DNA from 3 places in the Heyndrickxia vini genome. Region 1 is predicted to be linked to each of the others. Evidence: riboswitches for the same ligand, from Rfam matches in the RefSeq annotation. Region 1 holds a riboswitch; each other region holds the start of a gene.
The links. A riboswitch is a leader RNA that binds a small molecule or an ion and turns the genes downstream of it on or off. The one in region 1 is predicted to bind S-adenosylmethionine.

Region 1 (4,635 bases):
CCCACTTATTTAATGTCTTTACAATGGTTTCGGTCGGTTCGATTAATTTTATAAATTGTATCGTCATTGTGCATTCCTCACTATTATGTTAAAGCCCTCAGTTTGTTGAGTACTTTTTTTCTTTTATTTTAACATAATATATTTAACATTCGTTATCTTCAACAAGGTAGCTAAGAGACATTTTTTTAATTGAAGAAATCGTATCTTTTTAAAGGTTATTATGCTAAAATTTAATTGAAAATTATAAATTTTCGTTTTATAGATAATCTCTTAAAGGGGGTAGATCGTATGAAATACAATAAACATGTTAGCGTGAAAAATAGAAAAGGGAAGACGGCTAACTAATTATATACAGCGTTTTCCCGAGAATTGAAAGGGGAAAATCATTTGAATCAAACGTTATTAATTATTGATGCCCAGCAAGAATTAATTGATGGGAATGAAAAGGAAAGTGCTGTTTTCAATAAAGAGCAGCTCGTAAGAAATATTAATTTAGTGATTGAAAAAGCAATAGAGGTAAATGTTCCAATTGTGTTTGTAAGGGATGTTGACGTAGCTGAAGGGAAAGGAGAAGGTTTTCAGGTTCACAACGCAATTAATGTTCCCTCTGATTCAAAAATTTTCGATAAAGCGGCAACAAATTGCTTCCATGGGACTGGACTTCTTTCTCATCTGCGGTCACAAGCGATTGAGCACATCGTAGTTATGGGATGTGCAACACAATATTGTATAGATACTGCAGTTAGAACTGCCACAATTACTGGATTTGATGTGACATTAGTCGGTGATGGACATTCAACAACAGATAATGATTGTTTGAGTGCGGAACAAATCATTAAGCATCATAATCGTACCCTTCATGGGCACTACAATGTTGAACATTTTTCAATGGTTAGAGATGCGGAGGAAGACTTGTTTCATCCGACACATGACTCGTATCGAGAATAATATAATCTATTCTTTTTTTATGATTTGGTTGCCAATTGGCAGCCTTTTTTATTTGAGGCAAGGTAACTCCATTAATCTTTATTCATAATTTTGGTTACTAATTTTTATGATCCACAAATCGAAAATCTGCAGTATAAAAAGGAGTCAATGATCCACAAACGAAATTGTATGATGCACAAACGGAGATTCATGCGGCACAAACAAAATTGTATGATCCACAAACCGAAAATCCACTGTATGAAAAGGAGTCGATGATCCACAAATGAAATTGTATGATGCACAAACGGAGATTCATGCGTCACAAACAAAATTTTATGATGCACAAACGGAAAACCAGCAGTATAAAAAGGAGTCGATGATCCACAAATGAAATTGTATGATGCACAAACGGAGATTCATGCGTCACAAACAAAATTGTATGATCCACAAACGGAAAAGCAGCCTAAGGCCAACACAGTTAATCCGCTGCAACAAGATCATCACTTATATCTAAAATCAGTTTACTATTAGCAGTGATTAATTTCGGCTTACTTTTATTTACAAAATAGCCAAAATAAGAAAAACGGCCTCCTTCCATCACGGAAGAAGGCATACTTATTAAATCGTTCCCCAAATATCGCTAGCAATTTCAATTACATGTTTAATTTTATTCCACTGATCTTCTTCAGTTAATACATTTCCTTCTTCCGTGCTGGCAAATCCACATTGAGGGCTTAATGCTAGGTTTTCCAAAGGAATATATTGACTAGCTTCTTTTATTCTTTCTTTGATTCGATTAGAATCTTCCAGGTCAGAGAATTTTGAGGTGATTAATCCAAGTACAACGGTTTTGTCATCACGTGCGAAACTTTTTAATGGCTCAAAATCGCCTGAACGATTATCATCATATTCGAGGAAAAGTCCATCGACGTTTAAGTTTGCAAATATGGCATCGGAAATCGTATCATATCCGCCACTGGTAATAAAAGTAGATCGGAAGTTACCTCTGCAAATATGCATTGTAATCAACATGTCATTAGGTCTCAGTGAAATGGCATCATTTAAACAACGTACTCTCGTATCAATGATGTCTTGTACATCCATACCGTGTTTTTCAACAACTGCTTTGATTCGTTCTTCCGATACAAAATCAATCCACGAAGTATCATCTAATTGCAGATATCTGCAGCCGGCATCATAGAATGCTTGAATGGCTTTTTGATAGGCAACAACAGTATCTTGATAGAACTGCTCTCTGTTCCCGTTATAATATTCATCACCTTGAATTCTAGTGAACAACATATTCGGACTTGGTATGGAAAACTTGGCAACTTGGCTACCATCTCCGTATTTATCTACAGCTTCTTTTAAAAACTTAAAATGTTCGAGCATATAATGATCGTGGAATTCTACTTTATCGACTACTTTAATGGCATTATTTTTCGGCTGCGCTCCTTTGAAGTTATTAATATATTCCGCTTCAAACAGTTCAACACCATTTAAACCTGCTAAAAAATCTAAATGCCAATAAGAACGTCGAAACTCCCCATCAGTAATGGATTTAAGTCCAACCTCGATTTCCTTTTGCACAAGTTTCTCAATTTCTTTATCTTCAACAGCTTTTAATGCAGCTTTATCGATTTCTTCATTTGCAAAAGCTTTTCTTGCTTGTTTAATCGGCTCCGTTCTAAGAAAACTGCCTACATGATCAGCTTTAAATGGAACTTTCGTTAATGTCTTTGTCATAAAATAAATCCCCTCTCAATTTAAAATAAAAAACCCTCTTCACATAAATAAGAAGAGGGGGAGTTTCCATAACCGGGTCTCTTCTTATCTTCAAGCATTCGCTACTGGAATTGGCACAGTACTTCTAAAAGTCTGCTGCCGAGGCTTCAAAGGGCCAGTCCCTCCACCTCTCTAGATAAGAATATTCTAAACTATTTAACTACAAGCTAAATTACACCTGTTTTGCTGTTCTGTCAATAAAAATTATTTCTTGGTCTTTTATTTTCCAAAATATATTGAAATCCATATAAGAGAAATGCCTTGTAAAAGAAGTAAATGAAAAACTGAAAAACATTCAACCGAACCAATGTAAATAATTTAATTTTCGGGAAAAAACTTTTAGCCAAAACTGAAAAACTGAAATTGAAGAAGGCATTGAGTAAGATGAAATTTATGAATTTTCCATAAGTCCATTTTAAAGTCCATAAGGCTACCGCCATCATTGGACCGATTAAAAAAGGAAATTCATTAAGAAAAAAGGAATTCGGCTTATTATAGAAAACCCACCATTTACGTTTCTTTCCAATCGGGACATCTATTAAATGGATAAAAAAAACGAAGACGAAGGAGGGGAAAAATCTTTTTATACTTCGTAGATCCAAAAAAGATATTAATATCCAAGAAAACAATATCATTGAAACATTAAATAGTGATTTATTCCTTTTTGTCATCTTAAATACTTCCTTTTTCTTTTTATTGGCTTACTGTAAGCAAGTCGGTGATGGTACAAAATTTAGCGTTTCTTTTTTTGAAAAAAATATTCGTTAATGACTTTTATAAATAAACATCGTATTATAAGATATAATCTTAATTAACGATAAAAAGAGGGATTATATGAAAAAAGAGGTTGCACAGCTAAATCATTTATGGACAGATATTTACTATCAACTGCGTTATCAACATCAAGAAAAGATTACGCACCAAAGTGTTAGGATTATGCAAGTGATTCAAAAGGAAGAAAATGTAGGGATTAAAGAAATTGCCCAATCCATACAAGTTTCACATAACACCGCTTCAGAACATGTTAAACGCTTATTAGAAAAAAATTATGTCTGTAAAAGGCGAAGGTTGGAAGATGAACGAAAGGTTATTTTGGATTTGACTAGTCTGGGAAATGCTGTTTTGCATCGTCATTCGTCACTTGATGATGAAAAACTTAATCAGCTTTTATTCGAAAAAATGAGTAATGAAGAAAGGGAATTGATTTTAAAAGCATTTTCATTAATGAAGGAGAGAGCAATGGATGTTGAATTATCGTAAAGCAACTATTGAAGATATCAATCAATTAATCGATTTAAGAAAGAAGCAATTAATTGATGAAGGAATTGAACCTACTATAGATATTGATCCTGAATTATCAGCTTTCTTTAAAGAAAAACTTAAGACTGGATCCCTCATTCAATGGCTAGCGGAAGATAATGACGAAATAATTGCATGTGGTGCAATCATTTTTTATGACTTCCCACCGACTTATACCAATAAGAGTGGGAAAAAGGGCTATATTACTAACATGTTTACAAAGGAAAGTTATCGTGGACAAGGCATTGCAACGAGTTTGTTAAAGAAACTAGTGGACGAAGCAAAAGATAGAAGAGTTATAAAAATATGGCTTGGCGCTTCGAAGTTAGGTAGACCTGTTTATAAGAAGTTTGGCTTTAAAGAAACAGATGAATGGATGGAATTAAATACTTTATAAAGAGAACGGGAGGGAACTCAGTATATTTGAGTTCTCTTTATTTTTTTTATTGATATTACTAGATGGAAATTCACTCATAAATTGCAATACCTTCTTTACATAAAAGTTCTATGCTATGTATGCCGGAAAAATCCTTTTTAAAGGAATTGATTCATTTTTAACGAATTACTATTATCAGTTACGTTTTATCAAAGGAGAGAGAAATGGAATGGTATTAGGATCTCCCA
Region 2 (4,635 bases), 1.9 Mb from region 1:
AAAATTGCGATCTTATCTGGGGTGGATGTTCGTTTAATGATTCCGAACAAGCCTGATCATATGTTTGTTTATTGGGCAACTTATTCTAACGTAGGGGAATTATTGAAAACAGGTGCAAAGGTGTATATTTATGAAAATGGATTTATTCATGCGAAAATGCTTGTAGTCGATGGGAAAATTGCAACAGTCGGTACCGCAAATATTGATAATCGCAGTTTCCGCCTAAATTTTGAAGTGAATGCCTTTTTGTATAGCCATCATCTTTCCAAAAAACTAGAAATGATTTACAAAGCAGATATGGAAAAATCAAAAGAATTGACGTTAGAGGATTATTTGCAACGACCAAAATCAATCCGATTCAAAGAATCTGTCTCAAGATTGTTGTCTCCAATTTTATAAAACAGCCTAATGGTAGGGTTTTTCCCTATCATTTTTTGTAGTTTTCTTGAAATGTATGAGAGAAAAAAAGTACATTTCCTTCTAGTAGTTTTTGAGAGAATAAACAGTAACTATTATTTTTTTGACAAAAACACGGAATGGGCGTACAATTTATAAAATTTGAAATCATTTTATAATTAGAGGTGCTTGCATAGTGAATCAATCATTTGAAACGAAAATCGTTCATCAATCTTTAAAAAAAACCAACCATATTCGAAGTAAAACCACACCGATATTTCAAACCTCCGCTTTTACTTTTAATTCATTAGAGGAACTTGAGGGTTTTTATGATGGTGATGCGTCATACTTATATACGAGAACGGGCAATCCAAACACAGATGAACTAGGACAAATGGTGGCAAGTCTTGAAGGGGCACCAAGCGGGGTGGCAACCTCCTCGGGATTGTCGGCAATTCTAGCCGGTGTGTTATCTGTTGCTTCAGCTGGGGATCATATCGTTGCAGCTGAAGACATTTATGGTGGTACACATCATCTATTAAAGCAGGAATTAAAAAATCTAGGAATTGAAACAACCTTTGTCAACTTTGCTGATGAAGCTGCCATTCGGCACGCAATACGGGATAATACAAAACTATTATATTCCGAAACAGTTACGAATCCCTTTTTGCGTGTTGAACGGATTGACAAACTTGTGCAACTAGGTGAGGAATATAAGTTGTATACAATGGTAGACAATACCTTTGCAACGCCATATTTGTTGAATCCTTATCTGGAGGGTATCCATATTGTCGCCCATAGTGCGACGAAGTATTTGGGTGGTCACAGCGATGTAACAGCCGGGGTAGTTGTTGGTTGTGAAGAATTAATGTCGAAAGCACGTCAAAAGGTAGTTAATCTCGGAAGCAATTTGAGCTCATTTGAAGCATGGCTTACTTGCCGTGGTATAAAAACAATGGCATTACGTATGGAACGTCAATCCGCAAATGCGAAACAATTGGCGGAGTCACTCTATCGAAATTCCTATGTGAAAAAAGTCTATTATCCTACCGATCTTTCAAGTAGAGGAAATGGAGCGATTGTCACAATAGAATTAGCAGACACATGTGATATCCATCGATTCTTTTCATCGTTGGGCTGGGTGAAAATTGTACCTACTTTAGCCGGTGTTGAAACGACCGTATCCTACCCGTTAGGTACCTCCCACCGAGCACTGTCACTCGAAGAACAGCAGAACATAGGAATCAACCAACAAGTTGTGCGAATTTCGATAGGAATTGAAGATGCAGATGATATCATTAAACAATTTGATAAAGCCATTCAGGCTTCGGTTTGAAAAATTCCTTTTCCGAAGGATTGTTGCTTTTAACAAGTGCAGAGTGGATTGGAGCGAAAGGAACCTGACTCCTGCGGGATATAGAGGAAAAGTCGAGACCCCGCAGGCGCAAAGCGCTGATGAGGCTCGACTTCTCACCGCGAAAAAGCAGGTTCCTGTAGCGGAAAGTAACGGTCATAGTTTATTCTTTAGAAAAACTTTTAAAAAAAAGGTTGACGAAGTAACAATTCGTCTACTATAATGCAAAACAAGAGCAATTTTAAATTTTCCAAAAAAACTAAATGTATCACTCTTATCGAGAGCGGCGGAGGGACTAGGCCCTTTGATGCCCGGCAACCTTCAAGCAAATTTGCTTGAAAAGGTGCTAATTCCTACAGATCCAATAGAGATCTGAAAGATAAGGGGAGGAACCTATTAATGAGCCCTCTTCTTATGAAGAGGGCTTTTTGCTTCCCTTCGTATAAAAACCACCAACGATAACACTTCAGGAATCTCTCGACTCGCCTAGCGAAAAAATCAAAAACTTTGGAGGAATGTAAAATGACAAGCGAACAATTTCAACCCGAAACATTATTACTGCACGGAGGGCAAGAACCGGATCCTACAACAGGCTCACGTACAGTTCCTGTTTACAAAACAACATCCTATGTATTTAAAGATACCGATCATGCACAAGGTTTATTTGCATTAGAACAGCAAGGTTATATCTATTCGCGAATCGGCAATCCGACAGTAGATGTTTTTGAACAGCGAATTGCCCTATTAGAAGGTGGAACAGCCGCTGTTGGGCTGTCTTCAGGAATGGCTGCAATTGCCTTCTCCATCCTAAATATTGCCGGAGCAGGGGATGAAATCGTCGCTGCTGGAAATTTATATGGTGGAACATTTAATCTGTTTTCAAATACACTTCCGAAATATGGTATTAACGTAAAATTCGTTGATGCAACAGATCCGGAAAATTTTAGATCAGCGATTACACCAAAAACAAAGGCAGTATTTGCCGAAATTATCGGAAACCCTAGCCTACATGTTCTCGATGTTGAAGAAGTTGCAAAGGTTGCTCACGAAAATGGAGTACCACTTATCGTTGATAACACATTTGGTACTCCTTATCTTTCAAACCCTATTAAGTGGGGGGCGGATGTAGTCATCCATTCAGCTACAAAATGGATCGGAGGACACGGAACAACCATTGGCGGAGTGGTCGTTGATGGAGGAAAATTCGACTGGAACAGTGATCGATTCCCAGACTTTAAAGAACCAGACTTGAGCTATCATGGTATCCGCTACGGTGTCGATGTTCCGCAAGCAGCCTTTGCAACAAAATTACGCGTACAAATTTTGCGAGATTTCGGTGCAAGTTTAAGTCCGGATAGTGCGTTTTTGTTATTACAAGGATTGGAAACATTGCACTTGCGTGTACCTAAGCATAATGAAAATGCAGGTAAAGTCGCACAATTTTTGCAAAACCATCCTGCAGTTTCATGGGTCAATCATCCAAGTCTCGAAGAACATCCATCACATGACCGTGCAGTTAAATATTTAAAAGGCGGATTCGGATCCATTGTCAATTTCGGAATTAAAGGCGGAAGAGAAGCAGGGCGTAAAGTCATTGATAACATTCAATTATGGTCACATGTAGCAAATGTTGGCGATGCCAAATCATTAATTATTCACCCGGCATCGACTACCCATCAACAGCTAAGTGCAGAAGAGCTAAAAGTATCAGGAGTGACGGAAGAGTTAATTCGCTTATCCGTCGGACTTGAAGCCGTGGAAGATATTACGGACGATCTAAACCAAGCCATTCTCAAAGCAACAAGTGTAACAGTTTAATCTAAGGTGCCTGGCACCGTACTTCAATATATTGGTAAATTTGTGGTGCCGATGATGATTTGTATAAAATGCCTTCCCGATGAAAGAAATGAAGTTTGGTAAAGGCAGGTGGGAGTTAGTAATGTCAGTTATTAAAGTTGCATTGTTAGGTTTTGGAACGGTGGGTGAAGGTGTTTACAGTGCTATTCAATCACATCAAGCCCAGCTTAGAAAACTTTTGGGAAAAGAAGTTAGGATTGTTGCGATTCTTATTCGTGATCAAACAAAAGAAAGAATGATTGATGCGAATATTCTTGTGACAACCAATTTTGAGGATATTATCGAAATTCCAGATTTAGACGTGATTTTTGAGGCAATTGTTGGGGAGGAACCCGGTAGATCCTATTTGCTCCAAGCCATTGAAAAAGGAATCCATGTGGTTACTGCCAATAAAGAAATGTTTGCTAATCATGGTCATGAACTAATTCAAAGGGCACAGGAAAATGAAGTGAATATCGGCTTTGAAGCTACGACAGCTGGAGGCGTTCCGATCATTCGAACCATTAAACAGCTCTTACAAGTAAATCAAATAACCAAAATTCAAGGGATATTAAATGGAACATCTAATTTTATTTTAACTGAAATGAGAGAACGAAAGCTTTCGTTTGCTGATGCGCTACAACTTGCTCAGAATAAGGGATATGCAGAAGCTGACCCAACGAACGATATAAGCGGGATTGATGCTTTTTATAAATTAATGATTTTAAGTCAATTAGTCATTAATCAACAACCTAACTGGTCGGAAGTAATAATAGATGGTATTAAATCAATCACGCAGGAACAGATTGAACAAGCAGAAAAACGGGGACAACGTTTTAAACATATTGCTGAAATTTCTTTTAATGACCACTCTTTAGTAGCATCCGTTCAGCCAATCATCGTTGATTCGAATCATCCCCTTTATTCAATTGAAGGTGTTGAAAATGCCATTGCAGTAGAAGCGAGTTTAGTCGGAAAAATAACCCTTCAAGGCCCTGGAGCTGGAAAGTTTGCAACTGCAAGTGCGATGATCGAAGATTTTGTAGACA
Region 3 (4,635 bases), 470 kb from region 1:
GATGAAGAAACAGATACCTATACATGTCCTAATCAGAAACATCTTACATTTCACGATTATTCTGTCCGTACTGATCGTACAGGATTCCAACGGAAGTTTAAAATCTATGAGTGCGAAGACTGTTCGGGCTGCCCGTTCCGCCCCTCCTGTACCAAAGCAAAAGAAGGCAACAATCGAAAACGAATGGTGAATGAAAAATGGGAACAACAAAAAGAATATGTAAGAGCGAAGCTTTCAGAAGAGAAAACGAGTGCCATCTATCGAAAACGCAAAATCGATGTGGAACCAGTTTTTGGATTCTTGAAGGCTAATTTGCGTTTCACACGATTTTCCGTACGAGGAAAATCAAAGGTAGAAAATGAAATGGGCTTTGCATTAATGGCAGTGAATTTAAGAAAATACACTGCCCAGCAACTAAGATAATAGAAGAATTACACGCAAAAAAAGAAAAAGGTGAATTTGAGTACACTCAAATTCACCTTTTTCACTATTTGAAGCTAGTTATGTCCCAGCCTCTGTCTTTACGATTATTAATCTGCAAATATCTCTTTCCATTCATCTTTTTTCGCAAGTAATTCGCGAGCAAGTTCTTGTGCGCCCTCAAGGCTATGACTTGCAGCCCAACCACATTGAATTTCATTGCAAGCTGGAACCTCTTTTGCCTCTAATACATCTTGTAACGTTTTTTCTAAGGCATCAAGAATCCCATCATAATTATCATGATTAAGGACGGCAAGATAAAAGCCTGTTTGACAGCCCATCGGACTTAAATCGACTACATGATCAAGATGATTACGTACATTTTCAGCTAGTAAATGCTCTAGTGAATGAAGAGCTGGCATCTCCATATGTTCTTTATTTGGTTGTTTTAAACGGATATCGTATTTATGGATGACATCTCCATTTTGTCCATGAGTAACTCCGGCTAAACGTACATATGGTGCCTTTACTTTTGTATGATCAAGATTGAAGCTTTCTACATTCATTTTTTGTACCATTACATATTCACTCCTAAATAAATAATTTTATTGTTTGAATTATCAATATAGTATAGCATACTATAAAGATTTTTCTTTTAAAGGTTGATTAGTATTTATTGCCTTTTCTTTTCTTTGGAGCCTTGGATATCCAACTAGTATCGCTATCACTCCGCAAATTCCCATCAAGATTGGGTAGAAAGAATAAGGGATAATGCTCACAGGTGAAATTGAGGCGATGCTGGCTGCTGCAAGTAGTTGGCCGCCGTATGGAACAATTCCTTGCCAGCAACTAGAAAATAGATCGAGAATACTTGCTGATTTTCTTCCATCAATTTCATATTCATCTGCGATATTTTTCGCTAATGGTCCAGTAATAATAATGGAAATCGTATTATTTGCTGTTGCGATATCCGCAACGCTCACTAAACTAGCAATCCCAAACTCGGCACCTTTTTTTGATCTAATTTTGCTAGTGACAAAGTGTAATAGATAATCAATTCCACCATTATATTTAATAATTTCAACTAAACCACCAATCAATATTGCTACAATTGCAATGTCTTCCATACTCATGACACCTTTGGCAACGGTTTGCAGAAATCCCAGAAAGTCATATGATCCATAAGCAATTCCGATGATGCCGGCAAAAATGGTTCCTCCCAGCAATACGATTAAAACATTGACTCCGAGTAGAGCGGCGACTAAGACAGCTACATATGGTAATACTTTGACCAATTCATACGGATGATCACCGGTAACACTTGCATGGTTTCCAAGGGTGATGATTCCAAGTAGGATGGCTGTAACAATGGCACCTGGCAAAACGATAAAGAAGTTCACTTTAAATTTGTCTTTCATTTGTGTTTGTTGTGTCCGTACAGCAGCAATCGTTGTGTCCGAAATCATTGAAAGATTATCGCCAAACATTGCTCCACCAATAACAGTAGCCATGGCTAATGCTGTAGGGATATCTGTTTGTGTGGCGATCCCTAACCCAATTGGCGCCAATGCAACAACCGTACCCATAGAAGTCCCCATTGAGGTAGAGATAAAGCAACCGATAATGAAAAGTCCTACCATTAATAAATTTGCAGGAAGCAACGATAATCCAAGATTGACCGTTGATTCAACCGCTCCCATTTCCTTAGCAACACCGGCAAAAGCTCCGGCTAAAACAAAGATGATACACATTAAAATAATATTTGAATGTCCAGCTCCTTTACAAAAGATATCAATCTTTTTAGATAATGATTCCTTCCTATTCATCAATAATGCGACTGTACCTGCAATAATGACCGCCACACTTAAAGGCATTTTGGAAAAATCATTTGCAAGAATTCCCGTTCCGATAAAAAGAAGTACAAAAATTAATAATGGTAATAGTGCGAGAAGACTTCCTTTTCTTTCTTGTTGTTTTGTCACATTAATTCCTCCTATTTCTTAGTTCATTGTCATTCCGCCAGTCACATTAATTCCTTGCCCTGTCATATAGTCGGAAAGTGTTGATGATAAGAAGACAACGACATTTGCAATATCTTGGGGTTTCGCGGTTCTGCCTAATGGGACCTGCGATATATCCTCTTCTTTAATTGCTTCAGCATTAAGTCCTCTTAACTCACCCCCTATGACTCTTTCATTTTTTTTTTTTCATATCGGTTTCTACAATACCTGGGCAAACTGCATTTACATTGATTTGGTCTTTGGCTAATTCAATCGCCATTACCTTCGTAAATCCTAAAACGGCATGCTTTGATGCTACATAGCTTCCCATTAAGCGGTATCCGTTTTTTCCAGCCTGAGATGAAATATTAATAATCTTTCCACCATCACCTTGTTTTTTTAGTACTTTTGCAGCTGCTTGACTACATAAATACACGCCTTTAGCGTTCACATCCATCACTCGGTCCCAATCAACCTCTTTAATATCAACGGCATAATCCATGGAGGAAATCCCTGCATTATTTACTAAAATATCTAGTCTTCCAAAGGATTCGATCACCGTTTCAACCATATTGTTGACTTGATCACTGTTTGTTACATCTGCTTGCACATAAAGTAATTGGTCCGTCGTTTGATGATGATTAATATTGATATCAACCGCCGCTACTTTTGCTCCGCAATCTAATAGTGCATCGACAATTGCTTTGCCAATCCCTTGTGTGCCACCTGTAACAATGGCAACTTTTCCAGTTAAATCTAAACAATACATAAAGAAACCTACACTCCTTGTTTATTATTCTTATAAGAATAATCGGATATGGTGATGAAATATTCTATGATTTTCTTCATTCCTTAAAAATAAAGGCTGTTTTCGTAAAGATTATTGTTTTGGGAATGATCCGTTCCTTTCCGCTACAGGCACTCGCTTTCCGCGGGGCTGGCGATGAGCCTCCTCATCGCTTCGCTCTTGCGGGGTCTCATCTGTCCAGCTGATCCCGCAGGAGTCTCGTACCTTCCGCTCCAATCCACTCTCCCGTTTAAATTTGTTGAAAGCAACAATCCTTTAGAAAAGAGCCAAAATAAAAGAGGCCACTCAATATAGAGAGGCCTCATCTAACAAGAAATCGTCCTCTCTTATCTTTCAAAACGAATGTTTTGCAGGATTTAGCACCGATTCATGATCATCATGAAAGGTTGCCGAGCTTCATAGGGCCAGTCCCTCCGCTACTCTTTATAAGAGATACAATATGAAATTAACGTTACATCTTATTTATTTAAATTACACAAATGGTTGAGAAAAGTCAATTTAAATTTTTTAAAACAAAAAATTCCGGCCATAAGCCGGACATAAAAGGGTTATAAAAAAGGGGTATTCAATCAACATAATTGTTGAAGGAAAAAGTTTGAAACAAGTTTCTTGTTTCCTATGTCTATAAATATATAGAGAAATAATTAAATTTCCCTTAATAAAATAGATTAACATTAAGTCTTTCTAACATATTATTCAATCATATTGCAGGATTTTTTACTTTTTGCGAGAATGAATAAAAGATATATTTTCTTAATGGAATAATGAAAGAGTGGTAAATGTGGAACAAACAATCGAGGACTATTTAAAATATTTAAAATTAGAGAAAGAAACTCCATCCTTAAATTATTTGCAGCGGTTGATACAACAACATTTATCACGAATCCCTTATGAAACATTTAGTAAGTTTCATTATTTTCAGGAGCGTTCAAACTATGTTCCCCCAATCGAGGTTTTTGTAGAAAATCTAAACGAAAAAGGGTGGGGAGGGACATGTTATACATTAAATATGAATTTTTCTCGCTTATTATCCCGATTAGGGTTTACTTGTTCATTAGTAAGAGTAAATCCGGGCCACTTAGCCATCATGGTGACGATTGGTCAAAGGCAATATTATGTGGATGTTGGTTATGGCTCACCAATTATGAAGCCAGTCGAGCTAGAAGCAAAAAGAAAACATGTTTTACATGGATTTGGTGAAGAAATTGCTTTTACCCAAAAAACGATGGATAAATTTGAAATAGATCGCCGTTCGAATGGAAAATCCTTTGTAAAAAAGGAAATCGAGTGGACACCATTATCTGAAAAAGACATTATTGAAGATATTCAACAATCCTATTTTGATCATGATGTAAATACAACGATGAGAAGAATTTCAGCTGTCCGATTTAATGGACATGAATGCTA

Region 2: another riboswitch for S-adenosylmethionine. It lies ahead of I5776_RS04975 (O-acetylhomoserine aminocarboxypropyltransferase/cysteine synthase family protein); the one in region 1 lies ahead of I5776_RS16995 (5-methyltetrahydropteroyltriglutamate--homocysteine S-methyltransferase).
Region 3: another riboswitch for S-adenosylmethionine. It lies ahead of I5776_RS19225 (SDR family NAD(P)-dependent oxidoreductase); the one in region 1 lies ahead of I5776_RS16995 (5-methyltetrahydropteroyltriglutamate--homocysteine S-methyltransferase).

The regions. Positions count from the first base shown of each region.
Region 1 is NZ_CP065425.1:3,393,973-3,398,607, reverse strand. It holds gene I5776_RS17005 (GNAT family N-acetyltransferase) at 1-67, opposite strand, end outside; gene I5776_RS17000 (cysteine hydrolase family protein) at 388-948, shown strand; gene I5776_RS16995 (5-methyltetrahydropteroyltriglutamate--homocysteine S-methyltransferase) at 1,546-2,673, opposite strand; SAM riboswitch class I at 2,755-2,855, opposite strand; gene I5776_RS16990 (MarR family winged helix-turn-helix transcriptional regulator) at 3,547-3,972, shown strand; gene I5776_RS16985 (GNAT family N-acetyltransferase) at 3,959-4,408, shown strand; gene I5776_RS16980 (phosphotransferase family protein) at 4,524-4,635, shown strand, end outside.
Region 2 is NZ_CP065425.1:995,376-1,000,010, forward strand. It holds gene cls (cardiolipin synthase) at 1-399, shown strand, start outside; gene I5776_RS04970 (trans-sulfuration enzyme family protein) at 593-1,732, shown strand; SAM riboswitch class I at 2,022-2,136, shown strand; gene I5776_RS04975 (O-acetylhomoserine aminocarboxypropyltransferase/cysteine synthase family protein) at 2,273-3,568, shown strand; gene I5776_RS04980 (homoserine dehydrogenase) at 3,648-4,635, shown strand, end outside.
Region 3 is NZ_CP065425.1:3,868,264-3,872,898, reverse strand. It holds gene I5776_RS19240 (IS1182 family transposase) at 1-423, shown strand, start outside; gene I5776_RS19235 (S-ribosylhomocysteine lyase) at 531-998, opposite strand; gene I5776_RS19230 (Na+/H+ antiporter NhaC family protein) at 1,059-2,402, opposite strand; gene I5776_RS21700 (SDR family oxidoreductase) at 2,421-2,555, opposite strand; gene I5776_RS19225 (SDR family NAD(P)-dependent oxidoreductase) at 2,614-3,189, opposite strand; SAM riboswitch class I at 3,552-3,660, opposite strand; gene I5776_RS19220 (arylamine N-acetyltransferase) at 4,010-4,635, shown strand, end outside.